Regions from separate parts of the Marinobacter sp. M-5 genome, predicted to be linked through region 2. Evidence: predicted binding sites of a transcription regulator. Region 2 holds the regulator's gene; each other region holds the start of a gene.
What was found. The regulator sigma-54, encoded in region 2, starts transcription at its own class of promoters, with help from an activator protein. The targets are predictions, from matches to a motif close to ANTGGCATNNANNTTGCTNT.

Region 1 (7,409 bases), on a different contig from region 2:
GTTTCAAACATCGACGTGGTGGAAAACACATTGGGTTCTTCGGAACCCGCGCGCTTCTCCAGCAGGCTGATCACACTCTGGCTGGTGGCCAGATTGCCAGCAGACAGGATGACCAGTTCCCGCTCGCCCGGCTGCTCGAACACATGCATTTTACGGAAGGTGGAAATCTGGTCAAAGCCCGCGTTGGTGCGGGAATCGGATGCGAACACCAGGCCATCGGCCAGGCGCATCGCCACGCAGTAAGTCATGGGGGCTGCCCTCGGGTCGTCGGAATCCGCCCAGTGTAATCCTTTCTGCGAGGAAAACATGATTTGGCGTGTGTGTTTTCAAAGCTTTTTGTTACTGGCCATCACCGGCCAGGGTCACCCAGGCGCGAGTGTGCAGGTTTTCCATGCCGCCGCCACTGCGGATGCCGCGCACCGGTGCGGCGTCGCGATAATCCAGTCCCGTCGCCAGTTTGATGTGACTCTCTGCCACATTGAGCAGATTGACCACATCAAAGGTGTGCCAGTTGTGACCCAGCCAGGCCTCAGCCCAGGCGTGGGTGGAGAGGTGGTCTTCGCTGAACGTGTGGATGTAGCCACTGACGTAGCGCACGGGCACCCCGATGTGGCGGCAGCAGGAAATGAAGATGTGGGTATGGTCCTGGCACACGCCGGCTTTCTGTTTGAAGGCCTCGGCTGCAGTGTGGGTGACCTTGGTGGCACCGGGCATGAACTCGATGTGCTCCAGAATGCGGTTCATCATCCTCACCAGGCTGCGCTTGTTCGGTGAGAACTGGCTGGCGAACGCCTTGATGGCTTTGTCTGCCTCGGTTAGCGGGGTGTGGCGCAGGAAGACCGCCGGCGGAAACGGGGAATCGTCCCTGGTCAGCGGTTTGCCGGTCAGGTCCACTATGCCTTCGGCGGTGAGGGTGATCTCGGAGACCGCTTTGTCCATGGTCATCACCGTCACCAGGTTACCGAAACCGTCGGTCATCTGGCTGGTTTCGCCGGGGGTGGTGAGATGCCATTCCAGTATTTTCTGCTGCGGTGTGTTGCGGGGTGTCAGGCGCAGGTACTGAATGCCGTTGTGCATGGGCGCATCGTAGGTGTAGGTCGTGTCATGGCGGATGTTCAGTTTCATTGTTACCACCCCATGTAGTCTTTCTGGATCTGGCCGGTGATGCGCTGGATACGTGCCAGAAAATCGGTCAGATACTCGTGAAGCCCGCGTTCCTCGATGTACTCGCGGTCGCCGAAACGGATGTTGGCGTACAGGCTGGTGGCCAGGCGCCGTGCACGGCGCGCCTCGCCGCTCTCGATCTGCTCCAGCAAGTCGGAGATTTCCTGCAGGCAGGCGTGCAGAGAGCGGGGCACGTCCCGCTTGAGGATCAGCAGTTCCGCCACGTTCATCGGTTCGATGTTGTGTCCGTAGGTATTCTGGTAAGCCTCGAAAGCTGCCAGTGAGTGCAGCAGAGCTGTCCATTCAAAGAACGACTGGGTCGGGTGGCCCTCCAGGGATTTGGTGGCCATGCGATGGCGAATATCCAGCACCCGCGCGGTGGTGTCTGCCCGCTCGATAAAGGTGCCCAGGCGCAGGAAATTGAAGGCGTCGTTGCGCAGCAAGGTGCCGTAGGCAGCCCCCCGGAATACGTTTGATCTCTCACGAGTCCAGTCAAATACCCGGCTGGCGCTGGATTCGGTCACGCCCTTCTTGCGTAATTCCTTGAGTTCCATCCATGCCAGGTTGATGCTTTCCCACACGTCTGCCGACAGGTTACCGCGCACGTGCAGGGCATTGTCACGGGCGCTGCCGATGATGCTGAACACACTGGCGGGGTGGCGATCGTCCAGCAGCAGGAAGTCGATCAAGTTCTGGGGGGTGGTCTCCTTGTACAATTCCTGAAACACCGCCTGGGTGCCGGTGACCAGCAAGGGTACCGAGAGCTGCTCTTCGCGATCTTCTGGCACATCGATGAGTGCCATGGTGAGGCTGACATCCAGCAGGCGGGCCTGGGTTTCGGCTCGTTCCAGGTAGCGGGCCATCCAGAACAGACTTGATGCGGCACGGCTCAGCATGGGTCGTCCTCCAGTACCCAGGTGTCTTTGGTGCCACCCCCCTGGGACGAATTTACAATCAGTGAGCCTTCTTTCAGCGCCACTCGGGTAAGCCCCCCCGGTACCATTTGCACCTTTTTGCCAGAGAGCACGAACGGGCGCAGGTCGAGATGCCGGGGCGCCACGCCCTGATCAACGAAGGTGGGGCAGGTAGACAGGCTCAGCGTGGGTTGGGCGATGTAGTTGTCGGGCCGGGCTTTCAATAGCGAACGGAAGTGGCTGAGCTCTTTCTTGCTGGCCATAGGTCCGATGAGCATGCCATAACCGCCGGCCCCCTGAGTTTCCTTGACCACCAGATCCGCGAGATTGTCGAGGATGTAACTGAGATCCTTGGGTTTCCTGCCCTGCCAGGTGGGTACGTTTTTCAGGATTGGCTCTTCGCCCAGATAGAAGCGGATCATGTCCGGGACAAAGGGGTAGATGGCCTTGTCGTCGGCAACGCCGGTGCCCATGGCGTTGGCCAACACCACATTGCCGGTGCGGTAGGCGGCATAGAGCCCCGGTACGCCGAGCATGGAGTCGGGGTTGCCGGCCAACGGGTCGAGGAAGTCGTCGTCGACCCGGCGGTAGATCACATCCACCTGCTGGGGCCCCACGGTGGTTTTCATGTAGACCCGGTTCTGGCGAACGAACAGGTCCGCCCCTTCCACCAGTTCAATACCCATTTGCCGGGCCAGGAACGCGTGTTCGAAGTAGGCGCTGTTGAAGCGGCCCGGGGTGAGTACGACCACTGTGGGGTCGGGTTTCAGGGAGGCGGCGCGCAAGGTTTCACCAAGCAGTGCCGGGTATTGCTCCACCGGCGCAACCGGCGCCTGTGCGAACAGCTCGGGGAACAGGCGCATCATCATGCGGCGATTTTCCAGCATGTAAGACACACCGCTGGGGCACCGCAGGTTGTCTTCCAGCACGTAGAAGTCGCCGTCGCTATGGCGGATCAGGTCAATGCCAGCAATGTGGGAGTACAGATTGCGGGGCAGCTTCAGGTTCTGCATGCCGGGCTGGTATTGGGGATTGGCGAAGACCTGCTCGGCGCTGATCACCCCGGCACGGATAATATCGAAATCGTGGTAAATGTCGAACAGGAACCGGTTCAGCGCCTGAACCCTCTGGCGCAGTCCGGCTTGCAGGCGCTGCCAGTCGCTGGCGGAGATCACCCTCGGGATCAGGTCGAAGGGGATCAACCGGTCAGCACCCTGATCTTCGCCATACACGTTGAAGGTGATGCCCAGGCGCTGAAAGAGGACATCCGCCTCACGGCGCTTTTCGGCCAGCATGGCTTCTTCCGACTGCATGAGCCAGTTTTCCAGTACCCGGCAGCTTGGGCGTACCCGGTTATTCTCGTCGAACAGCTCGTCGTAGATACCCTCGGGCGGGGTTTGAATCAGCATAACCATGAACCTCTCCTGAACACGCCCCTCACCGGATGTGAAGAGTCGATATCCAGCTGTTCCGTTATAAAAGAAACAGCAAAAGGCAGGCCATCCTGGTTGAAAGTGTAAAGTTTCTGGCCGGAAGGCTCGGATTAAGCAAAGGTCAGGGGGAGGGCAGTGTCAATTCCGGGGGAAGGGGAAGGTGAGTTCACAGGGAAAGTGGAGGGTGAAGCGGTGGAGTGCCAGCCGCTGTTTGCGCGGCTGGCACTTACGGTTTATTCCTGTGAGGTAGAGCCAATCTTGTGGATGCTGACATCCGCCCCGTTGAATTCTTCTTCCTCGCTCAGGCGCAGGCCGGAGAGGGCTTTGACGATGCCGTAGACGATCAGGCCGCCCACGAACGCCACCAGTACACCGGCAACAGAGCCGACAATCTGAGACATCAGGCTGACGCCACCAAGACCCCCGAGGGCTTCCTGGCCAAAGATGCCGGCCGCGATAGCGCCCCACACGCCGCACACCCCGTGCAGTGGCCACACACCCAGTACATCGTCCAGGCGTTCGATTTTGGCCTGGGCCCATTCGAACAGGTAAACGAAGATGGCACCGGCAATGCCGCCGGTGATCAGCGCACCAACGGGGTGCATCAAGTCCGAGCCCGCGCACACAGCGACCAGGCCGGCCAGTGGGCCGTTATGGATGAAGCCCGGGTCTTTGCGGCCAGCCAGCATGGCGACCAGCACACCACCGACCATGGCCATCAGACTGTTTACGGCGACCAGGCCGCTGATGCCGTCGAGGGTTTGCGCTGACATCACGTTAAAGCCGAACCAGCCCACGGTCAGAATCCAGGCACCGAGGGCCAGAAACGGAATGTTGGAGGGGGCAAAGGCCACCACCCGGCCATTGCGATAGCGCCCGTTTCGGGCACCCAGCAGCAGAACCGCCGCCAGAGCGATCCAGCCACCCACAGCGTGCACCACAACAGAGCCGGCAAAGTCATGGAAACTTGCACCAAACTGGCTCTCAAGCCAGGCCTGGAAGCCGTAGTTGCCATTCCAGATCATGCCCTCGAAAAACGGGTACACAAACGCCACGATTAACGCCGACGCGATCAGCATCGGGTAGAACTTTGCCCGCTCGGCAATGCCGCCGGACACAATGGCGGGGATGGCGGCGGCAAAGGTCATCAGGAAGAAGAATTTGACCAGATCGTAGCCGTTGGCGGCGGTCAGTTCAGCGGCGCCGGCCATGAAGTGGCTGCCGTAGGCAATGTAGTAACCGACAAAGAAATAGGCCACGGCGGACACGCCGAAGTCGGTCATGATCTTCACCAGGGCGTTTACCTGGTTCTTGTGGCGCACCGTGCCCACTTCCAGAAAGGCGAAGCCGGCGTGCATGGCCAGTACCATGATGGCACCGATCAGAATGAACAGCGTGTTGGAGCTGTCGGTCAGGGTTTGTACTGCACTCGTGATGTCCACGGGTTTTGCTCCTGATAGATGAATTGGCTGCCGTTTGTCGGGCAACGTGTGCATGAATGGAGTGCACAGCAAGCAAGAGGTGTTCCAAAACAATGCATTTTGAGGGCGGAGGGGTGGTTGCGGGATAAAGTGCCATCGTTAAGCGCACATTATCCGATGAAAGCGCACTACGAAGGTGCGCTTAAGGCGTAATCGCACCAAAATGGATTGGCTTGGTTACCAGTTCAAGGTCTCGGGTGAGGTGCTGTCGGACTCGATGTCGAGGGCGGTGTCAGGGCCTGCGGATTCCGAGCGGATGAGCTCCCTCAGGCGAATTTCCTGCTCCTGCATGGGCTCGGAGAGATCGATGATGATTTCGACCCGACGGTTGCTGGCGCGGTTGTCTGCGGAGGTGTTCGGCACCCTGGGTTCTGTATCGGCCAGGCCGGTTACGGCGATCCGCGCCGGCTCAACATAATTCTGTGCCAGCAGCACGTTGGCAACGGCCGCGGCTCTGGCCGCTGAGAGGTCCCAGTTGCTGTAAAAACGCTCCGTGCGAATGGGAACGTCATCGGTGTGACCCTCAATGGTCAGTTTGCCGGGAATATCCGCGAGGATCTTTGCCATGTCCAGCAGCAGCCCCTCAAACTCCCAGGTCAACTGAGCAGAACCGGATGGAAACGAGCCTTTTTCCTCCACGCGAATGACAATACGGCGCTGGTCCTGGCTGACATTGATGCGGCCATCGATGATGGCAGGTTCCAACACTTGCAGAATCCGGTCTACGGTCTCCTTCATCCGGTCTTCAATCGCCGCCTCCACCGCCTGGTCCGTCGGGCTTGTCAGGGTCTGGAGTTCCGGCTTCTGATCGGTTGTGATCTGTTTGACCTCGTCAAGCACCGTCGGCTCTGGCGGAGCGGGGGAAAACCGGTCGAAAATGGGACTCGTGCCCTGAGGGATTTCCAGCGCGGGTACCTCCCGCTGCACACCGAACGCCTTGGAAAGCTCACCGGCGATCTGCTTGAATTTCTGGGCATCAATCTCGGAAAAAGAGAGTAGCAGCACAAAGAAGCACATAAGCAGGGACATCAGATCGGCAAAGGTGACAACCCAGGCCGGAATTCCCGGCTTCTCCTCCTCTGGCAGTTCATCCATGGTCAGGCACCCTCGGATTCGGCGGCTCTTTCGCGTTCTTTGGGTGGCAGGTAGCTGGACAGCATCTGCTCAATAATCCGGGGGTTGGTGCCTTCCTGAATGGCAACCAGGGCGTCCGTATAGAGCGATTGCAGCCGAGCCTCCTCGGTCATGCGCAGTGACAGCTTGTCTGCAATGGGTGTGGCGATCATCGTCGCAATCATGGCGCCGTATAATGTGGTCAGCAGCGCGACAGCCATGGCAGGACCGATGGACTTGGGGTCTTCCATATTCGACAGCATCTGAACCAGACCGATCAGCGTACCGATCATGCCCATGGCGGGCGCAACGTCCGCCATGGCGGTAAATACCTTGGCGCCTGACCGGTTATGGTCCAGCGTCATCAGGCGTTCCTTGTTGAGAATCTGCTTGATAGTGGCACCATCACGACCGTCCACCAGCATCTGGATGCCCTGGCTCAGAAACGGGCTGCTTGTCTCGCGCCCTTCAAGGCCGAGCACGCCCTCCTTCCGGGCGACATTACTGATCTCTACCAGCTCTTCAATGCTCGATTGGGTTGCGGGCAGCCTGAACTTGAATGCTCTTGCGGCGGCTCGGAAAGCGCCGAAAAACTGGACAAAGCTGAATTTGGCCAGAACCACCAACAGGGTGCCTCCGACAACGATGAGCAGAGACGCCGGGTTGATGAATACGGTGGGCGATACACCCACAATCACTGCCGTGGCGATCAGCAGCAACGCACCAACAAGACCGATAAGAGTGGCGAAATCCACAGTGACTCCAGAGCGGTTGGAAGAGGGCAAGGCCGAGGCAAGGGGCTGAGATTACTCCCCGGCCAGAACTTAATCAATTCGTCGGATGCGAATCTGTGACCTCTCGCTGTTGCTCCTTCCAGGCGGCGTAGCGGAACAGATCTGTTTCAACGAGTTTCAGGCACAAAGCAACCACACCAGCGTCATCAAGGAAGCCTATGCCGATGAGCAGGTCAGGGATGAGGTCCAACGGATTCAGAACATACACCAGCGCCCCGGCGATCGCCGCAATGCTTTTCCAGGGCACGTCTCGATAGCTGCCGTTCCAGTAATCCCGGATCATGTCAAACATCAGCTTGATGTCTGACTTGAAACGGTTGAGCTTGCCGCTGCCTTTTACCTTGTCTTCGATGGCGCGTTGTTTGGCCAGCAGCGCTTCAAGATTCTCGGGGCGAATCTTTTTGGCTTCGGCGGTCAGCTGACCCTCCGCTTTTCTTTCATTGAAGACTGCCATGATTTCGAGTCCCTGCTGGTTGAGTGTTGATATCCGTTTGACTAATTAAGGTTATC
Region 2 (7,409 bases):
ATGCGGCAGCCCTTCGTGGCCAGTCTGAACCCGACGGCTTCGTGGTCAACGGCCGATACCTGTCATTCGACGATACCGGCAAGCTGACCGCGCGCTTCGAAAGCCCGCGAATTGAACAGTTTGAAGCCGACAATCTGGCCACCATGGAGTCGCCACGGGCGCAACTGTTCACCGAAGGCGAGACCGAACCCTGGCGACTGAGCGCGAATTCAGGCGTTCTGCAGGACAACAACGACCTGCTGGAGCTGGAGGGGAACGTTCATGTCATTCGCAACACCGAAGGCGGCCGCCAGGTGACGCTGACCACCACGCGACTGACGCTGGATAACGGCAGCCGCACGGTCTTTACCGACGCACCGGTGGAGCTGACCGATGCCTTCAGCGTTACCCGGGCAATCGGCATGAAGGGCTGGCTGGATGACCGCATACTCGAACTCGACTCACAAGTGGAAGGACGCTATGAGCCTGGCCAACAAGCCAAACCGTAAACTCATCGCCACGCTGGCAGCGCTGCTGTTTGCCGGCTCCGCCGCGGCGTTCAATCTGGACTCCAATGTACCCATTACCGTCAACGCGGATAACGCCAGGCTCGACGACGGCAAGGGCATTGCCACCTACACCGGCGATGTGGTGATGACCCAGGGCGAGACCGAACTGACCGCAGACCGGGTGGTGCTCTACCGGGATGAGACCGGCCTGCAGCGCATCGAAGCCTCCGGCCAGCCTGCGCACTACCGGCAGGCTGCCACAGAGGGCCAGGGCAAGACCGATGCGAAAGCACTGAACATCACCTATTCGGCACCCGAAAGCCTGCTGACGTTTGAAAAAGAAGCGGTCATCGAGCAGAACGGCAACCTGTTCCGGGGCGACATCATTCATTATGATAGCGTCCAGCGAGTGGTCACCGCCGAAGGTGCCGCAAACGACAACAATGGCAGCGGCCGAGTGGAAATGGTAATTCAGCCGCGCAGCCGCCAGAACACACAGGATCCGGATGGCAGTTCTCAGGGCCAGTAACCTGGCGAAAAGTTACAAGCAGAAGAAAGTGGTCATTGACGTCTCCCTGGAGATCCGCAGCGGCGAGATCGTTGGATTGCTGGGCCCCAACGGCGCCGGAAAAACCACCTGCTTCTACATGATTGTCGGGCTGGTTCCGGCGGACCACGGCCGCATCACCATCGACAGCCAGGACATCACACCCCTGCCCATGCACGGCCGGGCCCGCAAGGGTATCGGCTATTTGCCCCAGGAAGCGTCGGTTTTCCGCAAGCTGACCGTGCGCGACAACATCATGGCGATTCTGGAAACCCGCAAGGACCTCAGCAAGGCCGACCGCGATGCCAAGCTGGAGGAACTGCTGGAAGAGTTCCACATTACCCACATTCGTGACAGCGTCGGCATGGCGCTGTCCGGCGGCGAGCGGCGTCGGGTGGAAATCGCCCGCGCGCTGGCCATGGAGCCGGCGTTCATTCTGCTGGACGAGCCCTTTGCCGGGGTCGACCCGATCTCGGTCAGCGACATCAAGCAGATCATCCGCCACCTGCGCGACAAGGGTATCGGCGTGCTGATTACCGATCACAACGTGCGGGAAACCCTCGACATCTGCGAAAATGCCTACATTGTTTCCGGCGGCCACATCATCGCCTCAGGCAATTCCAGCGAGATTCTCGCTAATCAACAGGTGAAAGAAGTGTACCTCGGCAATGAGTTCCGGCTCTGATGTCATACTGGCCCCAATTGTCATGAACAAGACAAGCAAGTACACTCGGCAAAGAACTTGCTTGTTCGGGCAAGTGACCAGCATACATAGAATTTTTTGCAACCAGACAAAAGGCCGGTGCGATCGGGTGACGGATTCTGAACCATGGTTATGAAAGCGTCATTACAGCTGAAAATGGGTCAGAGCCTGACCATGACGCCGCAATTGCAGCAGGCGATCAGGCTTCTGCAGCTGTCAACGCTGGACCTCCAACAGGAGATCCAGCAGGCACTGGACTCCAACCCCATGCTCGAGACTCCGGAGGACGACGACACCCCGGAGGCGAATGACGATGCACGGGATACCGAGGCCGAGCAGGTCCAGGTAGAGGAGACTGCGGCTGCAGCCGAATCCGCCAGTGACTGGGACGAATCCGAGAACGGTCCCGACTGGGCATCCGAGAACGACATTCCCGACAACATTCCGGACGACCTGCCTGTCGACACCGCCTGGGACGACATCTACCAGTCTGCCCCGGCTCCGGCCTCTCGTAACGACGACGAGAATGACAGCGATTTCGAAACCCGCAATTCTCCTGCGGAAACCCTCCAGGATCACCTGGATTGGCAACTGAATCTCACGCCTCTGAACGAGCGGGACCGGGCCATTGCCCATGCCCTGATGGATGCGGTAGATGAGCGTGGGTATCTGACCTCGCCCATTGAAGAGATTCACTCCGGGCTGCTGGACGAAACCGAAGACGACCCGCTGGAGCTCGACGAAGTCGAAGCGGTACTGCATCGCCTGCAGCACTTTGACCCACCCGGCGTATTTGCCCGTGATCTGCAGGAGTGCCTGCTGATTCAGCTCAACCAGCTGCCGCCCGAGACACCCTGGCTGTCGCAGGCGCGCCTGGTGATCACCCATTACATTAACCTGCTGGGCAATCGTGACTACGCGCAACTGCTGCGCCGCAGCCGCCTCAAGGAAGACCAGCTGCGGGATGTCCTGACACTGATCACCAGTCTGAACCCGCGCCCGGGAGATTCCGTGGATCGGGCAGAGCCGGATTACGTCATCCCCGATGTGATCGTCCGCAAGCACAATGAGCGCTGGCGCGTCGAGCTGAACCCGGAAATCGCGCCACGCATCCGCGTGAACGCCAGTTACGCCTCGCTGATCAAGCGCGCTGACAGCAGCGCCGACAACACCTACCTGCGCGACCAGCTGCAGGAAGCCAAGTGGTTCATCAAGAGTCTGCAAAGCCGCAACGAGACGCTGCTGAAAGTCGCCACGCGGATTGTGGAGCACCAACAGGGCTTCCTCGATCAGGGCGAGGAATTCATGAAGCCGCTGATTCTGTCCGACATCGCCCAGGCGGTGGAGATGCATGAGTCCACCATCTCGCGGGTCACCACCCAGAAGTACATGCATACCCCCCGCGGCATCTTCGAGCTGAAATACTTTTTCTCCAGCCACGTCAGCACCGACGAGGGCGGAGAGTGTTCCTCCACCGCAATCCGTGCCATGATCAAGAAGCTGATTGCGGCAGAAACTCCGAAAAAGCCATTGAGCGATAGTAAAATTGCAGCCATGCTAGGAGAACAGGGCATCAAGGTAGCCAGACGGACAGTAGCCAAATATCGTGAGGCGATGCACATTCCGCCATCCAACGAGAGAAAGCGGCTGGTTTGACCCGACAGGATCCGCCGGTGGGACATTCGCCGGCACACCGTCAGCCCCTCATCCGGGGCGGGCACGATGACAACAGGAGACGCCTATGCAACTCAACATTTCAGGCCACCATGTAGAATTGACTCCCTCCCTGAAAGAATACGTGTCAGGCAAATTTGAAAAGCTCGAGCGCCACTTCGATCACATCAGCAACTGCCAGGTCACACTGGAAGTTGAGAAGGTGCGCCAGCTTGCGGAGGCAACTCTCCATGTCATCGGTGGTGAGATTCACGCAAAGGCAGAGAGTGAGGATATGTACGCCGCTATTGATGCATTGGTCGATAAGCTGGACCGTCAGATCCTCAAGCACAAGGAAAAGAACGTTGATCGCATGCACGGTAACGGCGCTCGCTAGGGCACTGCTTTACCAGCACTCAACCTGATCGAGCTGCGGCATGACACACGTGCCGCAGCCTTTTTTTTACGGAAACCTTCACGGAACTAAAGTCGATCCATGAGCGACACGTCCCTGACTATCGAAACCATTCTTTCCCCGGAGCTGACCCTTTGCCGGGTGGCCGCGTCCAGCAAGAAGCGGGTTCTGGAATTTATTGCAGAGCTTGTGAACCAGCAGGACGCCACACTCAGCGAAACGCAGATCTTCAACAATCTGATTTCCCGGGAAAGGCTTGGCAGCACTGGTATCGGCGAGGGCATTGCCATCCCTCACTGTCGCCTGGAAGGGCTTGACCGGGTGATCGGTGTGCTCCTGACCCTGGAAGACGGGGTGAGTTTTGACGCCATCGACAATCAGCCGGTAGACCTGGTGTTTGCCCTCATCGTTCCCAAGGAGGCCACCAGCGAACACCTCGAACTGCTCAGCCAGCTGGCGGAGAAGTTCAATGACCGGAATTTCTGTGATCAACTGCGGCAGTGCAGCGATGCCCCGGCGCTCTTCAGCCGAATGACTCAAAGCAGCGACTGACCGCATTCCAGCAGAGGCAACAGGCAATGAAACTGATCATAGTCAGTGGCAGATCCGGCTCCGGGAAGAGCACGGCGTTACATGTCCTTGAGGACCTGAGCTTTTACTGCATCGACAACCTGCCCATCGGCCTGCTGTTTCCACTGACCACAGAGGCCACCAGCCACAGTACGTCACCGGGGCGGTTGCGAAAAATGGCCGTCAGTATCGACGCGCGCAATCTTGCCGGTGAGCTGTCGAATTTCGAGACCATCTACCGCCAGCTTCAGGAAACAGGCGTGACCGTTGAGATTATCTACCTCGACGCCGACGAACAATCCCTGCTTCAGCGCTTTCATGCCACCCGACGCAAGCATCCGTTGAGTGATGACAAAACATCGCTGCGGGAAGCGATTGGCAACGAGAAAAAGCTGCTGGAGCCGCTATCGAAACTGGCCGATCTCTACGTCGACACCACCGGCCTGTCCATGTACGAACTCAGGGATATGGTCAAGCAACGTATTGTTGGCCGCAAGGATCAGGAACTGGCACTGCTGTTCCAGTCGTTCGGGTTCAAGCACGGCGTGCCACTGGACTCGGATTATGTCTTTGACGTGCGCTGCCTGCCGAATCCCTACTGGGATACAAGCCTGCGGCAGTTTGTGGGCACTGACCAACCGGTTATTGATTTTCTCGAGAAAGAACCGCTGACCCGCAAAATGGTGGACGACCTCACCGGTTTTCTTGAGAACTGGCTACCCTCATTCGCAGACAGCAACCGCAGCTACATGACCATCTCCATCGGTTGCACCGGGGGCCAGCATCGTTCAGTGTACGTATGCGAGCAGATCGGCCGGTATTTCCGCACCCGGTACAACAACGTCCAGGTTCGACACAGCGAGCTGCCTCACCTGCAGAACCGCGAGCTAACCTGATCCATCATGATCCGCCGCACCGTCACCATCATCAATAAACTGGGCCTGCATGCGCGGGCCACCGCCAAGCTGGTCGCCACCGCGTCGACCTACCGGAGCACTGTGAGAATCAGCAGCAAGGGCCGGGAGGTGGACGCCAAGAACATCATGCAGGTGATGATGCTGGCGGCGAGCAAGGGGACCGAAGTGGAGCTGGTGGCAGAGGGCCCGGACGAAGAGGCTGCCATCGACGCACTGATCGAACTCATTAACGACTACTTTGGCGAGGGTGAGTAGCGCTCAGTCACCTGCGACATTCACCTACAACTCTTTCTCACCTGTGACGCCTAACTCCGCTATAATGCGAAGGTTTTCTGACTGTGGGTGATTCATGACCGATATTCTGGAAAAAAGCCAGGCCCGCCAGCGCCTTCGCTCTCTCAGCGAAGCGCTGGACAGTGGTGCGCTGAAACAGGTTGCCCGCATCCTGAATGGCGGCCTGAGCCCCAGCGATATCGCCCACCTGCTGGAATCATCGCCACCTCGCCAGCGTGCACTGCTGTGGAATCTGGTCGACAAGCAACTGGAAGGCGAGGTTCTCCAGTACCTCAATGACGACATCCGGGGCTACTTTCTCAGTCAGCTGAACGCCCAGGAACTGGCCGACATCATCGAGGATTTCGAATCCGACGATCTCGCCGACTTACTGCAGCAGCTGCCGGACACGGTTATCCAAGAAGTGCTGGATACCATGGACGAGCAGGACCGGCAACGGGTAGAGGAAGTACTCGCTTACCCGGAGGACACCGCCGGCGGCCTGATGAACACCGACACCATCACGGTGCGGCCCGACATCAGCATCGACGTGGTACTTCGTTATCTTCGCCGCCACCGTAACCTGCCACCAATGACTGACAGCCTGATCGTGGTCAGCCGGCGGGATGAATTCATCGGCATGCTGCCGATCACCAAGATGCTGGTGTCGAACCCGGCGTCAACGGTCCGGGAGGTGATGGATACCGATATCGAGCCGATTCCGGTCACCCTGTCCGACACCAAGGTGGCGACCCTGTTTGAGCGTTACGACCTGATCTCCGCACCGGTGGTCAACGACGAGGGCCACCTGCTCGGGCGCATCACCATCGATGACGTGGTGGATGTTATCCGTGAAGACGCCGACCACTCCCTGATGAGCATGGCCGGTCTGGACGAAGACGAAGACACCTTCGCGCCTATTCTGAAAACCACGCGGCGCCGCGCGGTGTGGCTGGGCATCAACTTGCTCACCGCATTCACCGCCTCCGCGGTTATTGGTCTGTTTGAGGAAACCATCGCCAAGGTGGTGGCGCTGGCCGTGTTGATGCCGATTGTTGCCAGCATGGGCGGCATTGCAGGCAGCCAGACCCTGACCCTGGTCATCCGCGGCATGGCCGTGGGGCAGATCAGCGGCGCGAACGTCGGCTGGCTGCTCAACCGGGAGTTTGTAGCGGGCATTCTCAATGGTCTGTTGTGGGCCGTTGTGGTGGCGACCGCCGCTACCCTCTGGTTCCAGGATTATCTGATCGGCGCCATCATTGCGGCGGCTCTGGTCATCAACCTGGTCGCAGCCGCGCTGGTAGGCACCGTGCTGCCGCTGTTTCTCAAGTCACGCAACATCGACCCTGCCCTGGCAGGCAGCGTGATCCTGACCACGGTAACCGATGTGGTAGGCTTCATGTCTTTCCTCGGCCTGGCCACCCTGTTTTACGCATAGGCAATACCATGACTGATCACGACAACGACAGCCCCGAATACCTCGGGCCCAGCAAATCCCAGCTCAAGCGGGAATCCCATGCGCTCCAGGACATCGGCAAGCGGATGCTGGAACTGAGCAACGATCAACTTGATACGCTGAGCATCAGCGACACGTTGCGGGCGGCCATCGAGGAGTCCCGGCGGATACGCCAGAACGAGGCGAAGCGCCGGCACCTGCAGTACATTGGCAAGGTCATTCGTCAGGAAGACGACCCCGAGGGTCTGAGGCGTGCCATCGATGCCTTTGACGCCGGCAGCGAAGAGCACACTCGCCGTCATCACCTGGCAGAACGATGGCGCGACCGGATGATCAGCGAGGGTGACCCGGCGGTGGGTGAATTTCTCGATTACTGTCCTGGCGCCG
Region 3 (7,409 bases), 840 kb from region 2:
TATCGTGGCGGATAACGTCATCGGACACCCATACCCGCGTCACCTTTCCGAACACCAGTGACTGGGGCGCTTCGCCAATCTCCTTGATCTCGTAAAGCTCACACGCAAATGCGACGTGACAATCCTTCAGGCGAGGCAGCTCAGCGCCCTCAAAGTCAGCCAGTTCCAGGTCAAGATTAGCGAGTTCGGAGTCACCATGGGGTAGCGAACGGGACGATTCGGTCACGGCAGACGCAAGACCGCGATGGGCGATGTGAACCACAAAATGCTTGCGCGCTTCAATGTTGACCCGGGTATCTTTGGACACACCCTCCCCCGGCTTCCTGCCAACGGAAATCATCAGCAGTGGCGGATTACTGGTGATCGGCGTAAAAAACGAGAATGGCGCCAGGTTGTAGTCGCCCTCGGGGTTCTCGCTCAGCACCCACGCCACAGGCCGCGGAATCACCGTTTGCGTCAGCAGGTGATAGGCATCTTGTGGTGCCATGCCATCCAGATCTATCAGCATTGCGCTCTCCTTCAGTCAGCAATCTCAGGCGTACGTGCACGGGTCAGCCAGAAGATCATCAGTACACCATGAAGCACGAGGAATGGCACAGCCAACATGACCAGCCCGCCCCAGCCCAGCCAGCTCAGCGCGGCGCCCGCAGACAGCGCCGCCGTCGCCTGGGCGCCGAATACCAGCATGTCATTCAAACCCTGAACCCGGAACCGCTCCGACTCCCTGTACCCCCTGGGCAAAAGGGTTGTCCCGCCCACAAACAGGAAATTCCAGCCAATACCCAGTAACACCAAGGCGCTGAGGTAATGGTGGAAACTGATGCCGCTGGCGGCCAGCAATACGCAACCAAGGCAGGCCAGCAGCCCGGCAGTCATCATCAGCGGCAGACCCACGACACGGATCAACCAGCCACTGATCAATGACGGCAGGTACATGGCCATGATGTGGAGTTGAATGACCCGTTTGGCATCGTCAAAATCGTGCCCGACTGACTCGGTCATGCTAAGCGGTGTCGCAGTCATGATAAAGCTCATTACCGCATAGCCAATGGCCGCTGCGCTGATCGCGGCCCAGACCAGCGGATTGGCCAGCACCTCGGGCAAAGGTCTGCCGCCCCCGGGCTGGGATTCACGAACCAGCTCTCCCCGGGCACGGTAGCCTGCTGCCAGAATTATCAGCGCAACGCCCTGAACGATCGCGAGGCCAAACCAACTGGTCAGAAAGGGAAACGCCTCATCCGGGCCGCTGCCAATGCCCGCAATTTCCGGCCCCAGCCAGGCCGCCACCAACCCGCCCAGCAACACCCGGGCAGCGGCGGAACCGGCAAGTTCGGTGGGCACCGACTCCATCGCCGCAAATCGGTATTGATGAACCACGGCCAGCCCGGTGCCGCCGATTACGGCGGCGAGGCACAGCAATGGAAACGATCCCTGCCAGGACGCCAGGGTACCGAGCAACCCCGTCAGAATGCCCATAACCGCTCCCAGCAGCATTACCTGCTTGCGGCCAACGCGTTCCATGAGCCAGGTAGCGGGTTTGATCGCCAGCACGGTGCCGACCACAACGAGGCCGACCGGCAGCGTCGCGTACTCGATCGACGGGGCCAACAGCCGCCCCTGAATACTCCCGATGAAAACGACGAAAGGCGCAGTGCACATCGCCAGCGCTTGAGCGGCCACCAGTACCCAGACATTCAGAGGCATGGCTTATTTCTTCCTGTAAATGATTCCCGGGTGGCATTGCACCATTTCGTAGAGATGCGGCAGGCCATTCAATGACTCGGACGCACCGAGAATCAGATAGCCGCCAGGATTCAGGGTGGCGTGGATGCGAGTGAGGATGTCTTTCTTCAGTTCCGCCGAGAAGTAGATCAGCACGTTCCGGCACAGCACAACGTCAAACTTCCCCAGCATGTACCGCTCAAGCAGGTTCAGTTCCTTGAACTCGACCATGCTCTTGATCTGGGGCCGGATCTGCCATCCACCACTGGGAGAAGGCGTAAAAAACTGCTTCTGCCGCTCGGTAGACAACCCGCGTCCGATCGCGATCATCTCGTATTCGCCCTTGCGGGCCACCTCCAGAACGCTTTTGGATATGTCGGTGGCGGTGATTTTCACATCCCTGAGCTTCCCCGGTCGCTGCCGCCGGAACTCTTCAATGATCATTGCAACCGAATAGGGCTCCTGCCCCGTTGAGCTTGCGGCAGACCACATTCTGAGGGGCTGGAGCGACTGACGCTCGGCGAATTCCGGAAGCAGTTTGTCCTGAAGGATGCGGAAGGGATGGTTGTCACGAAACCAGAGCGTTTCATTAGTGGTCATCGCATCAATGACCACTTCCCGCAGGTTGCTGCGGCCGGACCGTTTCAGCCGGTCCAGCAATTCACCCAGGGTCGTGAGCTGGTTTTCCTCGAGAATTCGGCGCAGGCGGCTTTTCACCAGATACTGCTTGTTCTCACCAAGCAATATGCCGCACGCATCCTGCAGGAACGTTTTAAAGGCCTCATATTCCTGTGGCGTAATGTCCGCTTTCATTGAATCTCTGCGTCAGGTGAAACAAAGGACGTCAGGGGCACAATCTATTCCCTGTCGATGATCTCCATCACTTTCTCTGCCAGCTCATCAGCACTGAACTTGGCCATGAACACATCTGCACCCACCTTCTGTACCATCGCGGTGTTGAAGACTCCACTGAGTGAGGTATGGAGCATGATAAAGATATCCTGGATGGCCGGATCACTCTTACAACGGGTCACCAGGGTGTAGCCATCCATTTCCGGCATTTCGACATCCGAAATCATCAACGACAGGTGGTCGCTGGCTTTTGATCCGTCCGCGGTGATCTGCTTCAGATAATCCAGTGCCTGCTTACCGTCATCACGGGTGATTACCTCCATGCCGATGGCTGTCAGGCAGCGCTCGATCTGCCGGCGGGCCACCGAGGAATCGTCTACCACCAACACCGGAAGATGCCCGGCAACCCGTTGCGCGCTTCTGGTACGAATTTCTTCGGACACATCATCCTTCAGCGGAGAAACTTCTGCAAGAATCTTTTCTACGTCAATGATTTCTACTAGTTTGTCGTCAACTTTCGTGACGGCGGTCAGGTAAATCTCCGTGCCGGCGCCCTTCGGTGGTGGGAGCATGTCTTCCCAATTCATGTTTATAATCCGGTCTACGCCTGCCACCACGAAGCCCTGAATTTTACGATTGTATTCCGTGATGATCACGAAGCTGGTGGCCAGCTCCTCCTGCGGGATACCCGGCATCCGTATCGACATGGCCAGATCAATGATGGGAATGGTTTCACCACGGATATGGGCAACGCCCCGCACCATGCTGCGGCTGTTGGGAATCGACGACAACCTGGGGCATTGCAACACTTCCTTGACCTTGAAAACGTTGATGCCGTACATCTGCCGGCCACGAAGGCGGAACAGCAGCAGCTCCAGGCGATTCTGCCCTACCAGCTGCGTCCGCTGATTAACACTATCGAGTACCCCTGCCATTGCGTCTCTCCCGAAACTGCCACTTGATACCGGCATGTATTTTGCTGATTTTTTGTCATTGCCGGTCTAAACGCCAAGGATCGCCGGTTTTTTGACTCGCTAAATACGATTAACGGCAGCCAGCCGGAATCCTGAAGGACGGGCCGGTTTTTTGCCTCAATACCGATAGCATAGGACAAACTACTGCTTATGCGCACCACGATTTTTGTCGCAACGTTGGCCATGGCAATGCTGGCTTCAGCGTCACCCGAACTGCAGGCGGCCAACACCACGGCCGCCCAGATCAAGCGCGCCGCGAACGGCTTTCTGAACGCGTTCAGCGCTGAACAGGAAAAGCGTGGCTTTGCTGTGGCCTACAAAACCGGTCGGCTGGACAGCCGGCTGGCCCTCGCTACCTGCAACAGGCCACTGGCGGTCAGTTTCAGCAGTGACGTGTGGAAAACTACACAGCCAACCCTTCAGGTCGCCTGCAGCGGTGATCGCCCCTGGCGGATGTTTCTGAACACCACGGTCACCATCGACGGTGATGGCCTCGTCGCTGCGCGCCCTCTGGCGCGAGGCGAAAAAGTGACAAGCGGCCTGATTAAAGCCGAGCGGGTCACCGTCAATGCAACGCGCCGCGGCGTTATTACCGATCCGGATCAGCTTGTCGGGATGGAAATGCGGCGCGGAGTGAACACCGGCACACTCATGACGCCGGACCTTCTCTCCGCTCCTGCGGCTGTCGCACGGGGTGACCATGTTATGATCACCGCCCGAAGCGGCAATTTTTCAGTGAACTCCCGGGGCAAGGCCCTCGCGGACGCCAGCGTCGGCGACCAGGTTCTGGTAGAGAACCTGTCATCGTCACGCACCGTAAAAGCCCGGGTTACAGCGCCGGGCCAGGTCGAAATACCTATGTGATCAGCGGAGGGCCTTTTCCGCAAGCGGCAAGACCTTGCCGACGGTAAAGCCGCACACTAACGAAAATTCTTTTGTCAGCGCAAAAAAAATCCTAAAGTTTTGCAACGGGCCGCCGATACGCAAGTATAAAATTCGCGAATGCTGTCGTTGGACAGCTAACAAGGTAAGCAGGTACCGATATGTCAGTTGACTTTAATGGAATTGGCCCCGGCCAGGTCAACACCCAGAGAACCACGGCCGACAAGTCTGCCTCCACGCAGAACACCCAGCCAGCATCGCCTGAACAGGCGAAGGGGCAGGCATCGGACGCTCGCGGTGAGAACGTGAATCTGAGCAGTCAGGCGAAGAACCTGAAGCAGTTGGAGCAGAAGCTCGGTGATTACCCCGAGATGGATGACGACCGCATCGAACAGATTCGTGCAGCCCTGGCTGACGGCTCTTACAAGATTGACGCTGAAAAGCTGGCCCAGAAAATGCTTGAGATGGATGAAAGCATTTTCGGGTGAGTAAATCATGGCCGCAATCGATGAACTGAAAGACCTTCTGTCTCAGGATATCCGCCAGCTTCAGAACCTGGCGGAACTGCTGGAGCAGGAGCAAACCTGCCTTTCAACCACAGACATGCCATCTCTCCAATCCCTGACCGGGGAAAAGAACGCGATCCTGCAAGCGATACGTGATCGCGCCAAGCAGAAGATCCATCACCTGGTAGCGATGGGCTACCGGCCTGAAAGCGGCGCACCATCCCGTTTTATCCGCAGTGCCGGGTTGACGGAGCTGGCTACCCTGTGGGCGGAAGCCAATGAACGCCTGACCTTTTGCCAGGAACTCAACCAGAACAACGGCCGCGTCATCAGCCACCTGCAAAAACGCCTGACCCGGCTGACCGACATTTTCCGGGGAGCCAGCAGCCAACAGAAGCTCTATGGCTCCCATGGGGAACAGACCGGCCTGTCTGACCGGACCATTCTCGCCAGCGCCTGATCACACTTTGATCAGCCGCAACAGACGCGGCGCCGGTTGAAGGTGTCGTGTCGGTCAGCGGGTGTAGATGGTCATCCGAGAATCCGGATGAAAGCGGATGTCGTTAATACTGACGTTTCCAAAGGCCGGCGTTTGCCCACCGCTGACGCGGATGTTGTCCATGCGGATCTGCTTTATCCGTTCCGGGAATGCGAGCACGAGACCGCCATCGCTGCGCACCTGATAGCGCGGCGTGTCCTTGCGGTAATGCACGCCGGTAATGGTCAGGTCCGAATCCAGGAAATTGAGAACCGGCACAAAAATGTTTGCGGTCAGCCGTATGCCTTCAATGACATCCACACCCTCAGCCAGGTTCTTGCCCTTTACCTCGTCCACGGCCCCCGGCATACGTGACACGGATTCAATGCGCTGCAGCAATGTGGGATCGCCCTGCCCGGCAATCGCGGCCAGTTCGACATCGTCCAGTGCCGACAGCCCAGGCTGGGCATAGAGCTCCCCCGGCCCTTGTTCACTCGCGGACGCCGTCTCGCTTCCGCTGTAGGCGGCAAAGCTGACCAGAGGCTGGAATGGTAACGTCACCATGGTAAACAGCGCCGCGGCATTGCGGTATCGGGACTGGTGCTTGAGAACCCGCTGCAGCTCCCGCTCGCTGATCCAGCCTGCCTGCACCAGCACCTCACCAAGACGCTGCCCGGTGTCGCGCTGCAAGCGCAGACCATTTTCCAATTGGCCCTCAGAGAGGTATCCGCGATTGACCAGCAGCAGACCAAGCCGTGATTTTTCCTCAAAACCCTGACGGATTCTCACCATGTTCCCCCAATCCGTTGTATCGATAACCGTACAGCCCGGCTCAGTGACGTGTGTTGTACAACAATCTGATAATAGGTTAGACGATGACCCCGATCTGCGCATAGGGAATCGCCGTAATACCTTCTAATTCTGCTAACATCCACACAAACCCTTCAAACGCCTGCATTATTGCAGGGATGACTGACGGAGCTCACACGGTGCACCCGACTCAAATGACAAATACGGTAAAACCCACAGTTTCTGTGATTCAGGCCCTCCTGTTGTTGCTCGCTTCTACAATTCTGCCCGCGATGGCGGCGGCTGAAGAAACCATCAGCGCCAACGAGAATCTGCCGCTGGTACGAATGGAAACCAGCGAGGGTGTGATTGAACTGATGCTGCGCCCCGACGTCGCCCCGGAAACCGTGCGGAATTTTATCGAGTACGCTGAAAGTGGCTTTTACAACGGCACCATCTTTCACCGGGTCATACCCGGTTTCATGATTCAGGGTGGCGGCTTTGACAAGAATCTTGGTCGCAAAAACACTGGCCAGTCGATTCGGAACGAAGGCAGCCCGACCCTGAAAAACCTCAGGGGCACCATCGCCATGGCACGCACCGGACAGCCACACTCCGCGACATCCCAGTTTTTCATCAACGTGGTGGATAACGGCTACCTCAATACCACCGACAATCCCAGAAAATGGGGATACGCGGTGTTCGGCAAGGTCACCGGGGGTCTCGGTGTGGTTGACGCCATCGCCGGCGCCCGGACCGGATATTCCGGCGGCATGGCGGATGTTCCCCGCGACCCCATCGTGATTGAGCGGGTTTCGGTCATCCGCGGAGCTCAACAAGATGGCCAAACCGCCGACTGATGAACTCGCCGAAACTACCTTCGCTGGAGCCGGCGGAGATTGATTGGCAGGACGGTGTGCCTGAGTCCCGGGCTTTTGGCGATGTCTATTTCAACCGTGGCAACGGTCTGGCAGAAGCCCGATACATCTTCATCACGCATAATCGACTGAACGAGCGGTTCGCCAATCTCAGGAACCGCTCGTCATTCGTCATTGGTGAAAGCGGCTTCGGCACCGGCCTGAGTTTCCTCGCCGCCTGGCAAGCGTTCAGGGCGCATTGCCCCGCACCCGGTGCACGCCTGCATTTCGTATCGGTGGAGCGCTACCCGTTGAGCCGGCAAGACCTGCAGCGGGCCCTGAGCCTGTG

Region 1: R0125_RS10945 (circularly permuted type 2 ATP-grasp protein) is a predicted target of sigma-54. The motif match lies at 3,563-3,582, and genes of this name have one in related genera.
Region 3: flgA (flagellar basal body P-ring formation chaperone FlgA) is a predicted target of sigma-54. The motif match lies at 3,538-3,557, and genes of this name have one in related genera.

What each region holds. Positions count from the first base shown of each region.
Region 1 covers NZ_JAWJEK010000002.1:338,565-345,973, reverse strand. The annotation lists gene R0125_RS10960 (proteasome-type protease) at 1-248, opposite strand, end outside; gene R0125_RS10955 (transglutaminase family protein) at 340-1,125, opposite strand; gene R0125_RS10950 (alpha-E domain-containing protein) at 1,128-2,060, opposite strand; gene R0125_RS10945 (circularly permuted type 2 ATP-grasp protein) at 2,054-3,487, opposite strand; gene R0125_RS10940 (ammonium transporter) at 3,745-4,953, opposite strand; gene R0125_RS10935 (flagellar motor protein MotB) at 5,170-6,087, opposite strand; gene R0125_RS10930 (MotA/TolQ/ExbB proton channel family protein) at 6,090-6,860, opposite strand; gene R0125_RS10925 (YkvA family protein) at 6,934-7,353, opposite strand.
Region 2 covers NZ_JAWJEK010000001.1:909,552-916,960, reverse strand. The annotation lists gene lptC (LPS export ABC transporter periplasmic protein LptC) at 1-488, shown strand, start outside; gene lptA (lipopolysaccharide transport periplasmic protein LptA) at 460-1,017, shown strand; gene lptB (LPS export ABC transporter ATP-binding protein) at 995-1,720, shown strand; gene R0125_RS04195 (RNA polymerase factor sigma-54) at 1,865-3,394, shown strand; gene hpf (ribosome hibernation promoting factor) at 3,480-3,788, shown strand; gene ptsN (PTS IIA-like nitrogen regulatory protein PtsN) at 3,888-4,358, shown strand; gene rapZ (RNase adapter RapZ) at 4,385-5,272, shown strand; gene R0125_RS04175 (HPr family phosphocarrier protein) at 5,279-5,548, shown strand; gene mgtE (magnesium transporter) at 5,643-7,004, shown strand; gene yjgA (ribosome biogenesis factor YjgA) at 7,013-7,409, shown strand, end outside.
Region 3 covers NZ_JAWJEK010000001.1:1,754,258-1,761,666, forward strand. The annotation lists gene R0125_RS08040 (flavin reductase family protein) at 1-508, opposite strand, end outside; gene R0125_RS08045 (MFS transporter) at 520-1,704, opposite strand; gene R0125_RS08050 (protein-glutamate O-methyltransferase CheR) at 1,708-2,535, opposite strand; gene R0125_RS08055 (chemotaxis protein CheV) at 2,580-3,509, opposite strand; gene flgA (flagellar basal body P-ring formation chaperone FlgA) at 3,699-4,412, shown strand; gene flgM (flagellar biosynthesis anti-sigma factor FlgM) at 4,592-4,918, shown strand; gene R0125_RS08070 (flagella synthesis protein FlgN) at 4,926-5,396, shown strand; gene R0125_RS08075 (pilus assembly protein PilB) at 5,451-6,203, opposite strand; gene R0125_RS08080 (peptidylprolyl isomerase) at 6,419-7,063, shown strand; gene mnmC (bifunctional tRNA (5-methylaminomethyl-2-thiouridine)(34)-methyltransferase MnmD/FAD-dependent 5-carboxymethylaminomethyl-2-thiouridine(34) oxidoreductase MnmC) at 7,060-7,409, shown strand, end outside.